Linked DNA regions of Streptomyces venezuelae. The protein of the gene in region 1 interacts with the protein of each later gene in a pairwise test. Links are inferred from orthologs where the notes say so. Each region holds a gene or a part of one and is shown on either strand. Other genes may lie near its edges.

Region 1 (6,963 bases):
AGCGCGGCGGCAAGACACTCCTCGCCTGGCCCGCCGCCCCGGACGCCCCGATCGCCGACGACCCCCGCCTGCACGCCGCCTCCGAGGCGCTGGCCGGAGCCGCCCGCGCGGGCTCCCTCGGCACGGTCACGGTGGAGCGGGTCAACGGCGCCGCCGCGCTCACGTCCCCCTTTGCCCCCCTCCTGGAGGGAGCCGGTTTCCACGCCACACCGCGCGGACTGCGGCTACGCGCGTGAGCAGCCCCTACAGCCTCACCCCAGCGCCCGCCGCCCCCGTCCACATCGCCCCCCTCACCCCCGTCATGCCACCCTGGACCCATGCCCGAAGGTGACACGATCCACCAGGCGTGCCGACGCCTGCACGCCGCCCTTGCGGGGCACACGATCACGCGCTCCGACCTCCGCGTCCCCAAGCTCGCGACGGTCGACCTCACAGGGCGCGCCATCCTGGACGTCACCCCGCGTGGAAAGCACCTCCTGACCCGTATCGAGGGCGGCCTCACCCTCCACTCGCACCTCCGGATGGACGGCTCCTGGCAGCTGTACGCCCCCGGAGAGCGCTGGCGCGGCGGCCCCTCGTACCAGATCCGGGCGATCCTCGGCACCGCCGAACGCACCGCCGTCGGCTACCGCCTGCCCGTCCTGGAGCTGCTCCGCACCGCCGACGAGGACAAGGTTGTGGGCCACCTGGGCCCTGACCTGCTGGGCCCCGACTGGGACCCGGAGCGGGCCCTGCGCAACATCCTGGCGGTGCCCGACCGCGCCCTCGGCGAGGCTCTCCTGGACCAGCGCAACCTCGCGGGCATCGGCAACGTGTTCAAGAGCGACATCTGCTTCATCCTCGGCGTCACCCCGTGGCTCCCCGTCGGCGAGCTCTCCGAAGAGACGGCCGCCCGCGTGCCGGACCTCTCCAAGAAGCTCCTGGAGGCGAACCGGGACCAGCCCAACCGCACCACCACGGGCCGCGACCGTCCGGGCCAGCGCCTCTTCGTCTACGGCCGCGCGTCCCGCCCCTGCTGGCGCTGCCGCACCCCGATCCGCCGCGCCCAGCAAGGAGACGGCTCCCGCGACCGCCCCACGTACTGGTGCCCCACCTGCCAGCAGGGCCCGACCCCCTGACCCGCACCCCGACATCGCGCACCACGCACCACGCACAGAACCCCCGCCAGCATCGCGCGCCACCGCACTAGTTGACGACCCGTCAGAAACCGCCGTACCGTCCCGTCATGCCCGTCAAGGCGTACGACCTCACCGGACGCACCGCATTCATCACCGGCGCCGCCAGCGGCATCGGCCGCGCGACGGCACGACTCCTCGCGGAAGCGGGCGCCGCCGTGCACTGCGCCGACCGCGACGAGCAAGGGCTTCAGGAGACCGCCGCACTCATCACCGAAGCGGGCGGCACCGCCACCGCACACCCCTTGGACGTGTCCGACAGGGCACAGGTCGACCGGGCGGTGACCGCGGCAGCCACACCCCGCCTCGACATCCTCGCCGCCATAGCAGGCGTCATGCACAGCAGCCCGGTCCTGGAAACCCGCGACGAAGACCTCGACCGTGTCATGGCCATCAACTTCAAGGGCGTCCTGTACGCCTGCCAGGCCGCGGCCCGCACGATGGTCGACGCAGGTTCCGGCGGCAGCATCATCACGATGGCGTCGGGCGCCGTCGACACGGGCGCCCCCGGACTCCTCTGCTACGGAGCGTCAAAGGCGGCCGTCGTCCAGCTCTCAAAAACTTTGGCCACGGAGCTCGGCCCGCACGGCATCCGTGTGAACGTCGTCGCACCGGGATGGATCCGTACTCCCATGACGACGACAACGCGCCCCGGCACCGAACAACAGGCGCAGGCGCATCAGCAGACACACACCGAACGCACCATGGTGCGCATGTCGCCGCTCGGCCGTGTGGGCGAACCGGACGACATCGCGCACGCCGTGCTGCACCTGGCGTCGGACGCCGCGTCCTTCACGACGGGCCAGATCCTCCGCCCGAACGGCGGCGTCGCCATGCCCTGGTAGCCCGCACCCTCAGAGCGCGCGCCCGCACCCGCCCGGCCGACACGACGGCCCGTCCCCACCACGCGAGAGCCGTACGTTCCCCGGGCCACCGCAGTTCCCCGTCGGGGCGCCGCGCGTACTGCGCGGGGTCCGCTCCCCTGGCCGCTCTCGCCTCATCCAGCGCGCGGGCCCTGGGCACGCAGTGCACGGGCAGCACACTCAGTCCCCAGCCACCGGCGGCGACCGCGCCCTCCAGAACTCCCGCGTCGGGCGAGAAGGCGAGCCGCAGCACGCCCCACCACCACAGAGCGCCGAGCGCCAGGAAGGGCACCCACCGTACGGTCCGCCATGTCACGGCTGTCCCGTTCACGGCTGCCACAGATGCCACCTCCCGCCCAACGCGAGATCGACGCTAAACGCCGGGGTTCACCCCATGGGAGGGCGTATCGGCGGCGCCTGGAGCGCGACGGGAAGCATCCGCCCCGCCGCACGCCCCACGACGCCCGCACGCCCCAATGCGCCCGCATACCGCAAGGCGCCTGCACGCTTCACGGCGCACGAACAGTCACGTCCTCCCATGGGAAGCGCCCTCACGCGCGTGGGTCAGCTGTTCTCCGCCTGGAACATCCAGTGGTGCTTCTCCAGGTCGGCCGTGATGCCGATGAAGATGTCCTGGCTGACCGGGTCGGCCTCGCCCGTCGCCTCAACGCGCTCACGCATGCGCGTGATGACCGCGCCGAGCGCGTCCACGAGCGTCCCGACCGCGTCGACGTCCTTGACCCAGCCCTCGGGAACCTTCCCGATGCCACTGCTCTGGGACACGGTCGCCGCGCGCCCGTCGGGCGAGACACCGAGCGTGGATGCACGCTCCGCGACGGTGTCCGAGTGCTGCCTTGCGGTGTCCACGACCTCGTCGAGCTGCAGGTGCACGGAACGGAAGCGCGGGCCGACCACATTCCAGTGGATCTGCTTGGCGACCAGTGACAGGTCGACCAGGTCCACGAGCGCACCCTGCAGGGCCTCCGAGACCGCCTTGAGATCCGCGTCGGACAGCGGGCTCTTCACGACGTACATCTGTCTCCTCCAACACACGAGCGAATGAGGTAAATCCCCACCAACCATGTCACAAAATAACCAAATAGGTCGATTCGCGAATGGCTGACCCCAGACCATGCGGTACAGGGCTCAGGCGGGCTTACCTCAACAAACGGAAGCCCCGACCGGGTACCCGGTCGGGGCTTCCACACACTTCACAGAGCCGCTCAGGAGCAGCGTCGCATCACGCCGCGACGACGTCGACCGCCTCCGCGGGTGCCTTGATCGTGACCCGTTCCGGTGGCACACCGGCCACGGAGACGGAATTGAGCATCGAGCGAACCGGCGCGCGCACCGGTTCGGGGACTGCTGCAGACTCAGCCAGCTCGGCGAGCGACAGTTCGTCGCTCACTTCACGCATGAGCTCGGACATCCGTACGTCAAGCGCGTCGCAGATCGCGGAAAGCAGCTCGGAGGAAGCCTCCTTCTGCCCCCGCTCCACCTCGGAGAGATAGCCGAGCGAGACTCGGGCGGACGAGGAGACTTCGCGCAGAGTACGGCCCTGGCGCTGGCGCTGCCGACGCAGCACGTCACCCAGCAGGCGACGGAGCAGAATCATCGGTGGCTCCCTCCTCGGACCGCGTAGCCGCATCCTTCACGCCCCACCGTACCGCCTTGCGCGGCGGCCGTGCGGGGAGCGATGTCGTGTTCACTCAGGGCTGCAAACATCAATTCCCCCCGTTCTGTTCCGTATCCTGTGCCCGCCCATTCCCGGAACGTTCTCCGGACAGCCGCTCGAGAAGCAACGTGAGCACGCTGCGTACGCTCTCCATACGGATTTCCGAACGGTCACCGTTCAACCGCAGGGCGGCCACTTTCCCACGCGCTCCGCCATCGGCGTAACCGCGCATGCTTTCGAAATCGGGCCCGTCAACCACGCCGTCCGGCCCCGCGACCGCCACGTAGACGGTCCCGACCGGCTGCCCGTCCTGCGGCTCGGGCCCGGCGACCCCGGTCGTGGCGAGACCCCAGTCCGCACCGAGAACCCGGCGCACACCGTCCGCCATCTGCCGCGCGACCTCGGGATCCACGGCCCCGCGCTCGTCCAGCAGAGTGCCGTCGACCCCGAGCACGTCCCGCTTCAGCTCCGTGGCGTACGCGGTGACCGATCCGCGGAAGACCTTCGAGGCGCCCGGCACCGCCGTGATCTCGGCGGCCACCAGGCCTCCGGTCAGCGACTCGGCCACGGCGAGCGTCTCACCGCGCGCGGCCAGCAACCGCACCAGGCCGACAGCCGGCAGACCGGCGGTCGACGGACCGGCGGTCGACGGACCGGCAGCCGGCACACCCTCGGCCGAGAGCCCGCGGGACGTCACTTCGCTGCCTCCCGGGCGGACTCCGCAGCCGCCGCACGCGCCTCGGCCATGCCCTGCCTGCGCAGCACGATGGCCTGCTTCACATAGTCGAGCCCCGTCACCACGGTCAGCACGACGGCGACGGCCATCACCCAGAACCGCAGGGTCGCGAGCGGCCCGGTCAGGGCAAGAACGTACATCCCGACCGCCGTGCCCTGCGCCAGCGTCTTCATCTTTCCGCCGCGACTGGCCGGAATGACGCCGTAGCGGATCACCCAGAATCGCAGCAGCGTGATCCCGAGCTCGCGCCCGAGGATCACCCCGGTCACCCACCAGGGCAGATCACCGAGCCAGGACAGACAGATCAGCGCCGCCCCCATGATCGCCTTGTCGGCGATGGGGTCGGCGATCTTCCCGAAGTCCGTGACCAGGTTGTATGTGCGCGCCAGGTGACCGTCGAAGAGGTCGGTGATCATGGCGATGGCGAAGGCGGCCCAGGCGAACGAACGCCACGCCGGGTCGTACCCTCCGTTGCCGAGCAACAGCATCACGAAGCCGGGCACGAGCAGCAGCCGCACCATGGTCAGCAGGTTCGCGACGTTCCACAGGCTGGCCTGATTCACCGCCGCGGCGCCCAGCTTCCCGCCGCGCACCGGCTTGGCGCTCGACGCGCCCTGAGCGCCGGAGCTGCCCGCGGGTGCCGGGACTCCTGTCATCTGCGGGCCTCCTCGAGACACTCGGCCACCAAGTCCACGCCCTCCGTGCCGACGACCTTTGCCACGACCATACGGCCGACCTGCAAGGCATCCCCGCCGGCGGTGCCCGTCAAGCGGATCTGACCGTCCGTCTCGGGGGCCTGGTGCGCGGCCCGGCCGAGGGGGCCCTCCTCCTCGTCGAGGGATTCGACGAGGACCTCGACGGTCTCGCCGACCCGCTCGTCGGCGCGCTGCGAGGTGAGCTCCTCGGCGAGCCGGGAGATGTGGGCGAGCCGCGCGTCGACGACGTCCTGGTCGAGCTTCGCGTCGTACGTGGCCGCTTCGGTGCCCTCCTCGTCGGAGTAGCCGAAGACGCCGATGGCGTCCAGGCGCGCGCCCGTGAGGAAGCGCTCGAGCTCAGCGACGTCCGCCTCGGTCTCGCCGGGGAAGCCGACGATGAAGTTGGACCGGACGCCGGCCTGCGGCGCCTTGGAGCGGATGGTGTCCAGGAGCTCCAGGAAGCGGTCGGTGTCGCCGAAGCGCCGCATGGCACGCAGGACACCGGGCGCGGAGTGCTGGAAGGACAGGTCGAAGTAGGGCGCGATCTTCTCCGTCGACGTGAGGACGTCGATGAGGCCGGGGCGCATCTCGGCGGGCTGCAGATAGCTGACGCGCACCCGCTCGATGCCGTCGACGGCGGCCAGCTCGGGGAGCAGCGTCTCCAGGAGCCGGATGTCACCGAGGTCCTTGCCGTACGAGGTGTTGTTCTCGGAGACGAGCATGACCTCCTTGACGCCCTGCTCGGCGAGCCAGCGGGTCTCGCCCAGGACGTCGGAGGGGCGGCGCGAGATGAACGAGCCGCGGAAGGACGGGATGGCGCAGAACGAGCAGCGCCGGTCACAGCCGGAGGCCAGTTTCACGGAGGCGACGGGGTTGGTGCCGAGGCGGCGGCGCAGCGGGGCGCGCGGCCCGGACGCGGGCGCGACACCTTCGGGGAGGTCCGCGGGCGCCGCGGCGTCAGCGTGGCCGGGGAGCGCGACGTCCGCCTTGGCCAGCTGGCGCTCGGCAGGGCTGATCGGCAGCAGCTTGCGCCGGTCGCGGGGGGTGTGGGCCTCGACGCTGCCGCCGCTGAGGATCGTCTGGAGGCGGCCGGAGATGTCGGCGTAGTCGTCGAATCCGAGCACGCCGTCGGCCTCGGGCAGCGCCTCGGCGAGCTCCTTGCCGTAGCGCTCGGCCATGCAGCCGACCGCGACGACGGCCTGGGTCTTGCCGTGACCCTTCAGATCATTGGCTTCGAGGAGGGCGTCGACGGAGTCTTTCTTGGCGGCTTCGACGAAGCCACAGGTGTTGACGACGGCGACGTCCGCGTCCTCGGCGTCCTCGACGAGCTGCCAGCCGTCCGCCTCCAAGCGGCCTGCGAGCTCCTCCGAGTCCACCTCGTTACGGGCGCAGCCAAGGGTGACAAGGGCGACGGTGCGGCGTTCGGGCATGGTCTCAAGACTACTTCGTCCGCGCCTCGGCCCCCGCCGCCAGGGTTACCCGGCGGTCGGCCCACGGTCCCCGGCGCGTCACCCCGCCGTCACCGCGTCCCGCACGGATCCGCAGGTCAGCGGCGTGCGGGAGGCGGTCAGCCGACCTCGGGGTCGCCCTTCGTGTACGTGAGGCGCTCCACCTGGCCGGGCTCGAATTCGTTCTCGACCTGCTTGCCGTTCACGTACAGCTCGATCGCTCCGGCGTCCCCCAGGACGAGGTCGACCTTCTGCTTGTCCTGAAACGTTTTGTCCTCGCCCTGCTCGAGGACGCCGTCGAAGAGCGTGCGCCCGTTGTGGTCCTTGGCGGAGATCCAGCTGCGGCCGTCGGCGGCCTGGACCTTGACCGT
Region 2 (6,826 bases), 3.0 Mb from region 1 along the record:
CACTCAGATCAAGATCGTCAAGCAGCCCAAGGACGGCTCGACGATCACGGTCCAGGTGGGCCCCTCCACGAAGTAATTGACGTTTTCGCAGGTCAAGTCATGATCGGCCGTCGCCCTCTAGCGGGCGGCGGCCGATCGTGTTTAGGTGCGTCTGTGGATTTCTTATTGACGCGGGGTCCGGCTGTGACTCGTCAGGCTCCCGCTCGATGTCTCACGGGGGTGTGACCCAGCATGTCCGCAGGAGGTTTCTGCAAGCTGCCGAACGGCAGCGTGGTGGTGGCGCTGACCCTGCCGGACCCGTCCCGGGGCGGCGGCACGGTCAGGATGATCGTGCACGCCGTGAACCGCGCGAGGGCGCTGACGCGTCTGCGCAACCTGGGCCTGCGGGCGGTCTACCTCCGGGGCAACGCGGAGCCGCCGACACCGGACGAGGTGACGGCGGTCCTGCACCACCCGGACGGCCTCATATGGCGTACGGCGCCGGACGACGTGCGGGAGCTCTGGCACCCGATCAGGGCGCTCCGCCGCCAGAGCCGTGCGGCTTCCCGCCCCAGCGGGACCGGGGCGCCCTTCTGACGGCTCTCGTGCGTCTGCGGGCCCGGCCCGCCACCGGGCGGTCAGTCACACGACGGGCTTGCCCGTCAGGGTGACGCCCGCCGCGCGGAGCTCGGCGAGAGCCGTCTCCGTGCGCGCCGCCGAGACCCCCGCCGTCAGGTCGAGAAGGACCGTCGTCCTGAATCCCTCCCGCGCCGCGTCGACCGCCGTCGCCCGCACGCAGTGGTCCGTGGCGATGCCCACCACGTCGACCTCGGTGATCTCCCGCTCGCGGAGCCACTCCGCCAGGGAGAGCCCGTTCTCGTCGACGCCCTCGAAGCCGCTGTACGCCGCCGAGTACGCGCCCTTGTCGAAGACCGCGTCGATCGCGCCGGAGGCGACCGCGGGGGCGAAGTTCGGGTGGAAGCCGATGCCCTCCGTGCCGGCCACGCAGTGCGGCGGCCAGGAGTCGACGTAGTCCGGGTGGTCCGAGAAGTGCGCGCCCGGATCGATGTGGTGGTCGCGCGTCGCCACCACGTGGCGGTACCCCGCCGGGGCCTGGCCGATCAGCTCCGTGATGGCGGCGGCCACGTCCGCGCCGCCGGCGACCGCGAGGCTGCCGCCTTCGCAGAAGTCGTTCTGCACGTCTACGACGATCAGTGCGCGGCGCATGGCGGGTGTCCTTCGCGTGGGGAGGGGGCTCGTCAGGGACTCGGGCGGATGAACCGAGCGTAGAGACTTCAACCACATTGTGGGAGGGGGCCCCGCCGGGGCCGGGCCGCCCTCCTCGCGATGTCAGACGTATTCCGTCGGAATGACCGCTTCGCCCCGCGAGAGCTGCGTCGCCGAGAGCGGCAGCCCCGCGCGCGCCGCCGCGTGCCGGTCGCGGACCGCGTCGAGCGGCTCGCGCGAGAGCACCTCGCCGCCCTTGACCAGCTCGACCTGGAGCTGCCGGTCGGCGAGCTCCGAGGGCACGGTGCCGGTGCCGACGACCTCGGCCTCGGCCACGCCGTACCGGTCGGTCCGGCGCGCGGCCCACTTGCGGCCGCCCATGGACGACTTCGCGCCGAGCGACTTCTTCGCCACCGGTTCCAGGGGGGCCTGCGGGTCCGCCGAGTGCGCGCGGGCCACCAGCTTGTAGACCATGGAGGCGGTGGGGTGCCCGGAGCCCGTGACGAGCTGCGTGCCCACGCCGTACGCGTCCACGGGGGCCGCGGCGAGCGAGGCGATGGCGTACTCGTCGAGGTCGGAGGTCACGACGATCTTCGTCTCCGTCGCGCCGAGCTCGTCCAGCTGCTGGCGCACCCGGTGGGCGACGAGCAGCAGGTCGCCGGAGTCGATGCGCACCGCGCCGAGCTCGGGCCCGGCGACCTCGACGGCCATGCGGACGGCCTCGGTGACGTCGTAGGTGTCCACCAGCAGGGTCGTGCCGCGGCCGAGCGAGTCGACCTGGGCCCGGAAGGCGTCGCGCTCGTTGTCGTGCAGCAGGGTGAAGGCGTGGGCGCTGGTGCCGACGGTGGGGATGCCGTAGCGGAATCCGGCCGCCAGGTCCGACGTGGTCGCGAAGCCGCCGACGTAGGCGGCGCGGGACGCGGCGACGGCCGCCAGCTCGTGGGTGCGGCGGGCGCCCATCTCGATCAGCGGGCGGTCACCGGCGGCCGAGGACATGCGGGAGGCGGCGGCCGCGATGGCCGAGTCGTGGTTGAGGATGGAGAGGATCACCGTCTCCAGGAGCACGCACTCCGCGAACGACCCCTCGACCCGCAGGATCGGCGAGCCGGGGAAGTAGACCTCGCCCTCGGGGTAGCCCCAGATGTCGCCGCTGAAGCGGTACCCGGAGAGCCATTCGAGGGTCGCCTCGTCGACGATGTTCCGCTCGCGCAGGAAGCCGAGGACGCCCGAGTCGAAGCGGAAGTTCTCCACGGCGTCCAGGACCCGGCCGGTACCGGCCACCACTCCGTAGCGCCGTCCCTCGGGGAGTCTGCGGGTGAAGACCTCGAAGACGGAGCGCCGGTCGCCGGTGCCGGCCCGCAGCGCGGCCTGCAGCATCGTCAGCTCGTACTGGTCCGTGAAGAGCGCTGTCGACGGAACATCCACCGGCAGGCCAAGGTCCGCTGTGTTCATACGACGGATGCTACCTCCAATCTCGTCACTCTGACGATTTCTGCGGACGCGCGGGAGGCCATTTGTGCGAGGGCCCGCGCGGAGTGGCAGCATGGGGCGTGTGAGTACGGCTCCCGCAGAGATCACCCGCCCGGAATCGGACGAAGAGACCTTCGTCGTCCCCGAGCCGGACGTCCCCTGGATCACCCTCGTCCACAACGACCCGGTCAACTTGATGAGTTACGTGACGTATGTGTTCCAGTCCTACTTCGGGTACTCGAAGGAGAAAGCCACGAAGCTGATGATGGACGTCCACGAGAAGGGCCGCGCGGTCGTCTCCACCGGCAGTCGCGAGGAGATGGAGCGCGACGTCCAGGCCATGCACGGATACGGGCTGTGGGCCACCCTTCAGCAGGACCGCAAGTAGCGGGCCGGAAGCAGCGGACCGGAAGTAGCGACGCATCTGATGCCAGGACAATTCGAAGCGATCCCCGGCGGCGGCGCCGCCGTCGCGCTCGACGAGGTCGAGATCTCGATCATCCGCTCCCTCGCCGTGCAGCTTCTCGAGCTGATCGGGCCGGGGCCCGGCGGCGAGGTCTCCGACGACCCGCTGGCGGAGCTCTTCGCCGAGGGGCCGAGCGAGCCGCCGGCCGATCCGGTGATGCGGCGTCTGCTGCCCGACGCGTACGGCGGTCCGGGCAGCGAGGACAGTGCGGGAGACGCGGACGAACTGCGGGCGTATTCGGCGGAATTCCGACGCTTCACGGAGAACGACCTGCGGGCCAAGAAGCGGGACGACGCCCTGGTCGTCATCCGCTCGCTGGACTCGATGACCGCGTCGGGTGAGGGCGGAGCTGTCCTGAAACTGTCGGTCGAGGAGTCCCAGCGGTGGCTCGGCGCCCTCAACGACCTCCGGCTCGCCATCGGCACGCGCCTCGAAGTGAGCGACGAGGACGACGCCGATCTGCTCTACCGGCTGCCGGACTCGGACCCGCGCAAGCCGATGGTGATGGCCTACCTCTGGCTCGGTGGACTGCAGGAGACGCTGGTCGGGACGTTGCTGGACTGATTCCGGGCAGAAGTTCATGCAGAATGCAGCGAAATTTGTTGTAGTGGACAGGTTTCGGGGGTTCGAGGTGCTGTTCGCTCAGCGGAGCCTCAAATCCGGATAACGATCCCGTCACGTCATTGCCCGCTTTTGCTCTGTCAAGGGCGCTTTGTCCGCTTCTTCCTGTGGGGTGCGCCACAGGTGGCTCATTCCCTCACTGTTGCCACCGTGATAAATCTTCACGACCGCTCGGCGACGCCACCCATGTCGCCGAGGGCGCTTCAGCCGGCGGACCGCCGGTAGCACTCCATTCGTATCCGGGGGGATCAGGACCTGATCCGCAGCCACAACGCAGATGTGCGGGCGCGGATCGGCATGGAGAAAGGCGTCACCATGACCTCAGTGCAGGTCGAAGAGCACCACGACGAGCACGGCGGCAACGGTGTCGCGCAGGACGGCTCGTCCGGCGAGGGCTACCAGCGCGGGCTCGGAGCCCGGCAGATTCAGATGATCGCGATCGGCGGTGCCATCGGCACCGGCCTGTTCCTCGGAGCGGGCAAGGCCATCCACAAGGCCGGACCGAGCCTCATCCTGGCGTACGCCATCGCGGGACTCGTCATCTTCTTCATCATGCGGGCGCTCGGCGAGCTCCTCATGTACCGGCCCGTGTCCGGCTCCTTCTCGGAGTACGCACGCGAGTTCATGGGCCCGTTCTTCGGATTCGTGACCGGCTGGACGTACTGGCTCTTCTGGGTCGTCACCGGCATCACCGAAGTCACCGCGGCCGCCCAGTACATGCAGTACTGGACCCACGACTCGTTCCCGCAATGGGCCTACGCGCTCGTCTTCACCGTCATCCTGTACGGCGCGAACCTCATCTCCGTGAAGCTCTTCGGTGAGCTGGAGTTCTGGTTCTCGATGGTCAAGGTCACCGCCATCATCGGCATGATCCTGATCTGCATCGGCATCCTCACCATCGGCTTCTCCGACGCCGGCGACACCGCCACCGTCGCCCACCTGTGGAACCAGGGCGGCTTCTTCCCCAACGGCATCGGCTCCACGCTGATGACCCTGCAGATCGTGATGTTCGCCTTCCTCGCCGTCGAGCTGGTCGGCGTCACCGCGGGCGAGTCCAAGGACCCGAAGACCGTCCTGCCCAAGGCCATCAACACCGTGCCGTGGCGCATCGCCGTCTTCTATGTCGGCGCGCTCATCATGATCCTGTCGGTCGTGCCGTGGACGCACTTCCAGCCCGGCGTCTCGCCGTTCGTCGCGGCCTTCGAGAAGATGGGCCTCGGCATCGGCGCCGCGATCGTCAACTTCGTGGTCCTCACCGCCGCCCTCTCCTCCTGCAACTCCGGCATGTACTCCACCGGCCGCATGCTGCGCGACCTCGCGCTCAACGGCCAGGGCCCGAAGTTCTTCACCAAGCTCACGAAGAACGGCCTGCCGCTGATCGGCACCACCGCGTCCGCCGCGTTCATGCTGGTCGGCGTCTGGATCAACTACCAGTGGCCGGGCGAGGCGTTCAACTACGTCGTCTCCTTCGCCACCATCTCCGGCATGTGGGCCTGGATCATGATCCTGGCCTGCCAGATCCGCTACCGCCGCAAGGCCGACCGCGGCGAGCTGCCGCAGTCCACCTTCCGCGCCCCGGGCGCCCCGTACACCAGCTGGTTCGCCCTGCTCTTCATCGGCATGGTCATCGTCATGATGGGCGTCGACAAGGACGCGCGGATCTCCCTGTACGCCGCTCCGGTCTGGGCCGCCATCCTCGGCGTCTCCTACCTGGTCCTCAAGAGCCGCAACCCGCAGGCCGCGGCCTTCAACAAGCGGAAGATCGGCCTCCCCGAGCAGCCCGCCGACGACCGCCTCTCCAAGGACTGACGGCTCCCCAAGGCCCCTGTCCAGCATTCGGGCCCGCGCGTACCACACTCCGGTACGCGCGGGCCCTTCTGCTTATCCTGGCTGCCATGCTGACCATCACCCAGGCCCTCCACGACCAGATCGTCGCGCACGCGCGCCAGGACCACCCCGACGAGGCGTGCGGCGTCGTCGCGGGCCCGGAGGGCACCGGGCGCCCCGAGCGGTTCATCCCGATGCTGAACGCCGCCCGGTCGCCCACGTTCTACGAGTTCGACTCGGGTGACCTGCTCAAGCTCTACCGCGAGATGGACGACCGCGACGAGGAGCCGGTGATCGTCTACCACTCGCACACCGCCACCGAGGCGTACCCCTCGCGCACCGACATCACCTACGCCAACGAGCCCGGCGCGCACTACGTCCTGGTCTCCACCGCGGACACCGACGGCGCGGGCCCCTTCCAGTTCCGGTCGTACCGGATCGTGGACGGCGAGGTCACCGAAGAAGAGGTAAAGGTCGTCGAGGCATACTGAGCTTTACTCATGAGGGCGGCAGGACCCAGGAAGCCGGTGCGAACCCGGCACGGTCCCGCCACTGTGACCCCACCCCGGGCACCGGGGCCGGGGGAGTCAGGAACTGACCTGCCGCCCTTCTCCACGCAACGCAGGGGACGCGGAAATCCCCTGGAGGAGGCAGTCCAGTCATGTCCCGCCGTCACACCGGCATACGCGCGCTCGCCGCCGCGGCCCTGCTCGTCCCGCTCGCCGCGTGCTCCTCGTCCTCCACGTCGGACGGAGAAGGTGACGGCACGACCGCCGCCAAGGCCGCCGGATTCCCGTACACCGTCACCAACTGCGGTGTGAAGACGACGTACGACGCACCCCCGAAACGCGCCGTCACCATGAACCAGCACACCACCGAAGTGATGCTGGAACTCGGCCTCAAGGACCACCTCGCCGGCACGGCCTACCTCGACGACAAGGTCCTGCCCAAGTATGAGAAGGCGTACGACTCCGTGCCCGTCGTCGCCAAGGAGTACCCCTCCTACGAGAAGCTCCTCGCCGCCAACCCCGACTTCGTGTACGGCGGCTACGCGAGCGCCTTCCTCGCGGGCGACGGCCGCAGCCGCTCGGCGCTCGCCAAGTCCGGCATCAAGAGCCGCCTCAACGTGGAGGGCTGCGCGAAGAAGCCCGTCTCCATGGACGACGTCTACCGCGAGGTCCGCGAGGTCGGCTCCACCTTCGGGGTGCGGGACCGCGCGGACACGTGGGTGCGCGG

What was found.
Region 2: the proteins of DEJ47_RS28385 (region 1) and clpS interact in binary tests that used the Escherichia coli proteins (3 or more experiments, as listed by UniProt). The link is inferred for Streptomyces venezuelae from one-to-one orthologs.

Annotation. Positions count from the first base shown.
Region 1 is NZ_CP029193.1:6,130,664-6,137,626, reverse strand. What follows is about bases 1,339-4,223. They hold DEJ47_RS28385 (Dps family protein), read right to left. Parts: upstream 3,074-4,223; coding sequence 2,603-3,073; downstream 1,339-2,602. Other genes in these bases: DEJ47_RS28375 (CinA family protein), read right to left, coding at 3,763-4,223; DEJ47_RS28380 (helix-turn-helix domain-containing protein), read right to left, coding at 3,279-3,653; DEJ47_RS37110 (hypothetical protein), read right to left, coding at 1,968-2,330; DEJ47_RS28395 (SDR family NAD(P)-dependent oxidoreductase), read left to right, coding at 1,339-2,020. In the rest of the region: DEJ47_RS28405 (ATP-dependent helicase), read left to right, coding at 1-236; DEJ47_RS28400 (Fpg/Nei family DNA glycosylase), read left to right, coding at 318-1,118; more of DEJ47_RS28395, read left to right, coding at 1,226-1,338; more of DEJ47_RS28375, read right to left, coding at 4,224-4,335; pgsA (CDP-diacylglycerol--glycerol-3-phosphate 3-phosphatidyltransferase), read right to left, coding at 4,407-5,105; 30S ribosomal protein S12 methylthiotransferase RimO, read right to left, coding at 5,102-6,574; DEJ47_RS28360 (helix-turn-helix domain-containing protein), read right to left, coding at 6,712-6,963.
Region 2 is NZ_CP029193.1:3,082,577-3,089,402, reverse strand. Bases 1,659-4,406 are described here. They hold clpS (ATP-dependent Clp protease adapter ClpS), read left to right. Parts: upstream 1,659-2,749; coding sequence 2,750-3,064; downstream 3,065-4,406. Other genes in these bases: DEJ47_RS14370 (amino acid permease), read left to right, coding at 4,079-4,406; DEJ47_RS14375 (DUF2017 domain-containing protein), read left to right, coding at 3,104-3,706; DEJ47_RS14385 (nicotinate phosphoribosyltransferase), read right to left, coding at 1,659-2,658. Outside these bases: DEJ47_RS14400 (immune inhibitor A domain-containing protein), read left to right, coding at 1-76; DEJ47_RS14395 (hypothetical protein), read left to right, coding at 232-576; DEJ47_RS14390 (isochorismatase family protein), read right to left, coding at 622-1,206; more of DEJ47_RS14385, read right to left, coding at 1,330-1,658; more of DEJ47_RS14370, read left to right, coding at 4,407-5,572; DEJ47_RS14365 (Mov34/MPN/PAD-1 family protein), read left to right, coding at 5,659-6,081; DEJ47_RS14360 (ABC transporter substrate-binding protein), read left to right, coding at 6,252-6,826. UniProt on the Escherichia coli protein: Involved in the modulation of the specificity of the ClpAP-mediated ATP-dependent protein degradation.